2 regions of the Pseudonocardia sp. ZF1 genome follow, and region 1 is predicted to be linked to the other one. Evidence: predicted binding sites of a transcription regulator. Region 1 holds the regulator's gene; the other holds the start of a gene.
What was found. Region 1 encodes HspR, which represses chaperone genes until heat shock. Its sites were predicted from a motif close to ANNTTGAGTNNNNNNNACTCAANNT; they were not measured.
Positions count from the first base shown of each region.

Region 2: lon (endopeptidase La) is a predicted target of HspR. The motif match lies at 1,868-1,892, and genes of this name have one in related genera.

Region 1 is NZ_JAJNBY010000001.1:5,518,241-5,521,645, forward strand. It holds gene ZF1_RS26605 (MFS transporter) at 1-817, shown strand, start outside; gene ZF1_RS26610 (heat shock protein transcriptional repressor HspR) at 847-1,302, opposite strand; gene dnaJ (molecular chaperone DnaJ) at 1,308-2,534, opposite strand; gene grpE (nucleotide exchange factor GrpE) at 2,623-3,321, opposite strand; gene dnaK (molecular chaperone DnaK) at 3,360-3,405, opposite strand, start outside.
Region 2 is NZ_JAJNBY010000001.1:560,084-563,488, forward strand. It holds gene ZF1_RS02850 (hypothetical protein) at 1-687, shown strand, start outside; gene ZF1_RS02855 (DUF2516 family protein) at 838-1,149, shown strand; partial or broken gene ZF1_RS02860 (YbaK/EbsC family protein) at 1,146-1,684, shown strand; gene lon (endopeptidase La) at 1,930-3,405, shown strand, end outside.

The sequences.
Region 1 (3,405 bases):
GGGCCCGCCACGGACCGAGGTGTTCGCGATGTTCGCCGTCGCCGGTCAGGTCGGGACGGTCACCGGGCCGCTGGTCGGCACCGCGCTCATGCTGGTCGACTTCCAGCTGGCCTGCCTGGTCGCCGCCGTCGGCTTCGTGGTGGTGGGGCTGGCGCACTGGCGGTGGCTGCCGTGGCGGGAGGCCGAGCAGGCCGGACGGCCGATGCTCGCGGGCTGGGGCGAGGTGCTGGGCAACCGTCGCTTCATGCTGTTCGCGGCCGGCTACTCGGGCTGGCTGCTGTCCTACAACCAGCTGTACCTGGCGCTGCCCGACGAGCTGGAGCGCGTCGGCCGCACCGCGGCACTGGGCTTCCTGTTCGTGCTGATGTCGGTGCTGGTCATCTGCCTGCAGATGCGGGTGACGACGTGGGGCCACCGGATCGGGGCCGGCCGCTCGGTGGTGCTCGGGTTCTGCCTGATGGCCGCGTCGTTCACCGTCGTCGCGGTGGCACGGCTGCTGCCGGGCCTGCCGGGGTGGTGGGCGCTCGCACCCGCGGTGCTGATGGTGCTGCTGCTGACCTTCGGCGAGATGTTCGCCGTGCCGGTCGCGCAGGACCTGGTGCCCCGGCTGGCCGGGGAGCGCAGGCTGGGCGCCCACTTCGGGGTGCTGGCCTCGTTCGGCGGGCTGATGGTGCTCGTCGGCTCGACGGGCGTCGGCGCGCTGCTGGACCCCTCGTTCCCGCCGGCGCTGCCGTTCGCGGTGCTGGCCGCGGTCCCGCTACTGGGCGCCGTGGTGCTCGGGCTGCTGGCCCGCCGCGGGGTCCTGACGGCGGCCTGAGCGGTCCGGGCCCGCACCGCCCGGGGGACTCAGCCGTCGTCTGCGGGGCGCCAGCGCACGACGGCCTGGCGCCGGTCCACCGGCACGAGGTCGCGCCGGTAGGAGCGGTGCACCGCCGCCGTGGCCTGCGCGGCGGCGGCACGGACCGCGTCGAGCTCGGCGGTGGCCTCCTCGAGCCGTGCCGAGAGCTCGTCGACCATCTGTTCCAGCTCGATGATCCGCTTGACGCCCGCGAGGTTCACGCCCTCCTCCTGGGAGAGCCGCTGCACCTCGCGCAGCAGCGCGATGTCGCGCTGGGAGTAGCGACGCCCGCCGCCCGCGGACCGGCCCGGGCTGACCAGGCCGATCCGGTCGTAGCTGCGCAGGGTCTGGGCGTGCAGGCCGGACAGCTGCGCGGCGACCGAGATGACGAACACCGGGCTGTCGTGTGCGACGTCGACGGTCAGCGCTTCCTCCCCGTCCCGGGGGGTGCGTCGTCCGGCCACCGCCATCACCTCCTGGTGCTACCGAGCAGATCGGCCCGCGGGTCGAACGACGACGTCGCCTCGGCATAGGCCTCCAGCGCACTGGTGGCCGCCTCGTCCAGCTTCTGCGGCACCGCCACCTCGACGGTGACCAGCAGATTGCCCTTCTTCCCGTTCCTGCGCTCGACCCCACGCCCCGACACCCGGAACGTCCGGCCGCTGGCGGTCCCCGGCGGGATCCGCAGCGAGACGGTGCTGTCGAGCGTCGGCACCGTCAGGGTCGCACCCAGAGCCAGCTCGGGGAAGGTCACCGGCACGGTGAGGGTCAGGTCGTCGGAGTTCTTCGACGACCGCCCGAAGATCCGGTGCGGGGTGACCGAGACCGTGACGTAGAGGTCACCGGCGGGTGCGCCGCCGCGACCGGGCTCGCCCTGGCCCGCGAGCCGGACCTTCTGCCCGTCGTCGACGCCGGCGGGGACCCGCACCGTCAGCGACCGGGTCCGGGTGGACACGCCGTCGCCGTGGCACTCGGGGCACGGGTCGTCGATGATGCGGCCGGTCCCGCGGCAGTCGCGGCACGGCTCGGAGAACGAGAACGCGCCCTGGCTGCGGTTCACCAGACCCTGACCGGAGCAGGTCGGGCAGGTGCGCGGGGTGCTGCCGGGCCGGGACCCGGTGCCGCCGCAGCGCTCGCAGCGCCCCGGCGAGGACAGCTTGATCGGCACCGTCGCGCCGCGCACCGCGTCGTCGAAGGAGATGGTCAGGCTGCTCTCGACGTCCTGACCGCGGCGGGCACCGGCCGTGCCGTACCCGCCCGCACCGCCGGCGTTGTTCCGCGCGGTGCGGCCGAAGATGTCGCCGAGGATGTCGCTGAAGTCGCCGGCCCCGGCACCGCCGGAACGGCCGGCCTGGCCGAACAGGTCGTTGATGTCGAAGCCGCCCTGGCCGGCGCCACCGGGACGCGCACCACCGGGGAAGCCACCGCCGGTGCCGAACCCGCCGAAGCCGCCGCCGCCCGCGAACATCGCGCGGGTCTCGTCGTACTCCTTGCGCTTGGACTCGTCGCCCAGCACGCCGTAGGCCTCGGAGACCGACTTGAAGCGGGCCTCGGCCTTCTCGTCACCGGGGTTCGCGTCCGGGTGCAGCTCGCGGGCGAGCTTGCGGTACGCCTTCTTGATCTCGTCCTGGGACGCCGTCGAGGAGACGCCCAGCTCGCGGTAGAAGTCCTTCTCGATCCAGTCGCGCTGGGTCACTCCGCCTCCTTCCCGATCAGACCCGCGGTGCGGCGGGAGACTCGTCGCCTCCCGCCGCACCGCGCGGTCACGTCCCTGTCCGCCCTGGTCAGGCGGGGTTCTGCGGCTCGCCGTCGCCGGCGTCCGCGCCGCCGTCGGCGGCATCGGCCCGGGCCTGCTCGGAGACCTCGGCCTCCGGGCGGTCCTGCACGGTCACCATCGCGGGGCGGAGCACCCGGTCGGCGATCCGGTAGCCGCGGCGCAGGACCGTGGACAGCACGGTGACCGTGGGGCCGGAGCCCTCGGCCGGCTCGTGCTGCACGGCCTCGTGCAGCGACGGGTCGAACGCCTCGCCCTCGGCCCCGAAGGGCTCGAGGCCGAGCTTGGAGAGCACCCCGGTGACCTTGTCGGCCGCCGACTTGAACGGCCCGGTGAGGTCGCCGTGCTGCTCGGCGCGCTCGAAGTCGTCGAGCACGACCAGCAGGTCGCTCGCCACGGAGACCTTGGCGTCGACCCGGGTCTGCTCGCGGTCACGGTCGGCCCGGCGCCGGTAGTTGGCGTACTCGGCGCTGACCCGCTGCAGGTCCGCGGTGCGCTCGGCGACCTCGGCCCGCAGCTTCTCGACCTCCGGGTCCTCCCCGTCGGCCGGGCCCGCGACCTGCTCGCCGTCCCCGGCCGGGGCCGCCGTGTCGGCGGCCCCGGTCGTGTCCGCACCGTCCGTCGCCGGACGGGCCTCGCCGGTCTCCGGGTCCACCTTGCGGCGGTCCCGGAAGGTCACCGGCTCCTCCTGCTTCTGCTCGTCTGCCATGTCGACCGTCCTGTCGTCCCGTGGATGGCCGCCGGCCGTCACTTGTCGCCCTTGGCGTCCTTGTCGTCGTCCACGATCTCGGCG
Region 2 (3,405 bases), 5.0 Mb from region 1:
CGTGAGCAGACCGCCGAGCAGGCCGAGGTCGTCCGCACCCCGCTGCTCGCCGTGCTGGGCGCCGGCGACTTCGCCGTCACCACCGTGAGCAAGGCCGTCACCGACGCCCGCTCCACCGCCACCAAGCGCGCCGAGGAGGTGCAGACCCGCGTCCAGGAGCTCCCCGACGAGCTCAAGGAGCTCCGCGGCAAGCTGTCCTCGGACAACATCCGCAAGCAGGTCGAGGAGTTCCGCTCCGAGGTCGAGGGCGTCTACGTCGGATTCGCCCAGCGCGGTGAGAAGGCCTGGGGCCGGATCCGCAAGCAGCCGCAGGTCAAGCAGGCCATCGCGACCGTCGAGGGTCTGACCGAGAAGTTCGACACCCGCGTCGACGAGTTCGTGGACGAGACCCACGACGTCGCCGTCAAGACCCTGGGTGCGGTCACCACGCAGACCCGCTCGGTCGGTGAGAAGGTCGCCCGCCGCGCCCAGACCGCCGCGAGCGAGGCCGCCGAGGTCGTCACCGAGGTCTCGAAGGAGGCCGCCGAGGCGATCGAGGAGGCCGGCGACGAGGTCGCGACGACCACGCGTTCGACCGCGCGCCGCACCGCCGCCAAGACCGACCCGAAGACCGCCACCGGCGCGAAGGTCCCGGCCCGCAAGCCGACCACCCGCCGCGGTACCTCGACGGCGTCGGCCAAGAAGTGACACCCGCCGGGCCCCGCGCCCGGTGAGCACGACCCGCGCCCCCGGCCGATCCCGATCGGCCGGGGGCGCCGTCGTGTGCGGATGCGGATCGTCCTGCCCGGATCCGGCGCCGGACGTGACCGACGCCCGGGTTGTCCGTACCCTGGCCGAGTGCTGTCACTGCCAGGTGCCCCCGATGAACTGATCATCTTCGTGATCAAGTGGATCATGGTCGTGGTCGGCGGGTTCTCGCTCGGGCACGCACTGATGCAACGTGCGGACGCCTTCACCGCGGCGGGCAAGCTCACCAAGAACGCATGGCTGGGCATCACCGGCGTCGCGCTGCTGCTCCTGATCATCACGAACGGCCCGATGTTCGGCGGTGCCATGTTCTGGCTGGCCGCCACCGTCGCGACGCTGGTCTACTTGGTCGACGTCAAGCCCGCGGTGATGGAGGTCCAGGGCGGCGGACCGCGCTGGTGAACCCCCCGGTCCTCGGGGCGCTCACGGCCGTCCCGGCGCCGGCCCGGCCCGACCTGCTCGCGGAGCCCGTCGCCGTCGCGCTGGCGGGGCTCGACGCGGGCCGGATCGCCGTCGCCGAGATCGATCCCGACCTGGCCGACACCGCCGCGTTCTGTGCCGCCTACTCCTCCCCGGTCGAACGGGCCGCGAACTGCGTGGTCGTCGCCGGGAGGCGTGGCGGCGAGACCCGGTACGTCGCCTGCGTGGTCCTCGCGACGACCCGGGTCGACGTCGACGGCGCGGTGAAGCGCCGCCTCGACGTGCGCACGGCGTCGTTCGCGCCGATGGACGACGCCGTCGCCCTGACCGGGATGGCCTACGGCGGCATCACCCCGATCGGGCTCCCCGCGGACTGGCCGCTCCGGCTGTCGCCCGGGGTCGCCGGGGCCGACGCCGTCGTCGTCGGGAGCGGGACGCGGGCGGGAAGCCGGCGGTGCCCGGCGACCTGCTGGCGTCGCTTCCCGGCGCCGAGGTCGTGCCGGACCTCGCGCGCTGAGTCGGCAGCCCGTGCTGCGGGCCGCCTCCGCGGCGGTGCACCCCAGCCGGTGGCCACCCCCGCGGGGGAGCGGGACGGCGGGCCCGTCGGCCGAGGTCCAGCCCGCGGGCAGCGGCAGGAACTGGCCGCCCGCGGAACCCGGTGTGCCCACGGTCGCCGTGACGTGCTCCGGTGGTCGCGTTCGCCCTGAGCGGACACGACTCAACTCCGGGAAGCGGAGGACCCTCCGTGTGGTTGGGCAGGACATGAGTGACGTGCTGACGCTCCCGGTCCTGCCCCTCGACGACGCCGTGGTCCTGCCCGGCATGGTCGTCCCCGTCCGTCTCGACGACTCCGACACCCGTGCTGCGGTCGATGCGGCCACCGCCGCGGCCCAGGACCGCGACGACGGGAGACGGGTGCTCGTCGTGCCCCGCATCGACGGCCGCTACGGCGCCATCGGCGTCGTCGCCGTGCTCGAGCAGATCGGCAGGCTCCCCAACGGGGACCGGGCCGCCGTCGTGCGGGGTGAGCGCCGCGCCCGCATCGGGTCGGGGGTCTCCGGCCCCGGCGCGGCGCTCTGGGTCGAGGCCGAGCCGGTCGACGCCGGCGAGCCCACCGGTCGCACCCACGAGCTCGCCCGCGAGTACAAGGCCCTGGTGATCGGCATCCTGCAGCAGCGGGGAGCCTGGCAGGTCATCGACTCCGTGCAGCAGACGAACGACCCGGGCGCGCTCGCCGACCTCGCCGGGTGGGCGTCGTGGCTGGACGTCGCGCACAAGGCCGAGCTGCTCGCCGAGACCGACCTCGACGCCCGGCTCGAGAAGCTCCTGGGCTGGACCAAGGAGCACGTCGCCGAGCAGGAGGTCACCGAGAAGATCTCGAACGACGTCCGCGAGGGCATGGAGAAGCAGCAGCGCGAGTTCCTGCTCCGCCAGCAGCTCGCCGCGATCCGCAAGGAGCTCGGCGAGGACGACCCGGAGGGCTCCGACGACTACCGCGCCCGCGTGGAGGCCGCCGACCTGCCCGACGACGTCCGCAAGGCCGCGCTGACCGAGGTCGGCAAGCTGGAGCGCTCCTCGGACCAGAGCCCGGAGTCCGGCTGGATCCGGACCTGGCTCGACACCGTCCTCGACATCCCGTGGAGCACCACGACCACCGACTCGTCGGACCTCGTGGAGGCCCGCCGCATCCTCGACGCCGACCACGCCGGCCTCGACGACGTGAAGGAGCGCCTCGTCGAGTTCCTCGCCGTCCGCGCCCGTCGCGAGCGCAAGGGTCTCGACACCGTCGGCGGCCGCGGCTCGGGCGCGGTGCTCTCGCTGGTCGGTCCGCCCGGCGTCGGCAAGACGTCACTGGGGGAGTCGGTCGCCCGCGCGCTCGGCCGGAACTTCGTCCGCGTCGCGCTCGGCGGCGTCCGGGACGAGGCGGAGATCCGCGGTCACCGGCGCACCTACGTCGGCGCGCTGCCCGGCCGGATCGTCCGCGCCATCCGCGAAGCCGGCTCGATGAACCCCGTCGTGCTGCTCGACGAGATCGACAAGGTCGGCAGCGACTTCCGCGGTGACCCGACCGCGGCGCTGCTGGAGGTCCTCGACCCGGCGCAGAACCACACGTTCCGCGACCACTACCTGGAGGTCGACCTCGACCTGTCGAACGTCCTGTTCCTGGCGACGGCGAACGACGGCTCCGCGATCCCCGGCCCGCTGGCCGACCGCATGGAGATCGTGACGCTCGACGGC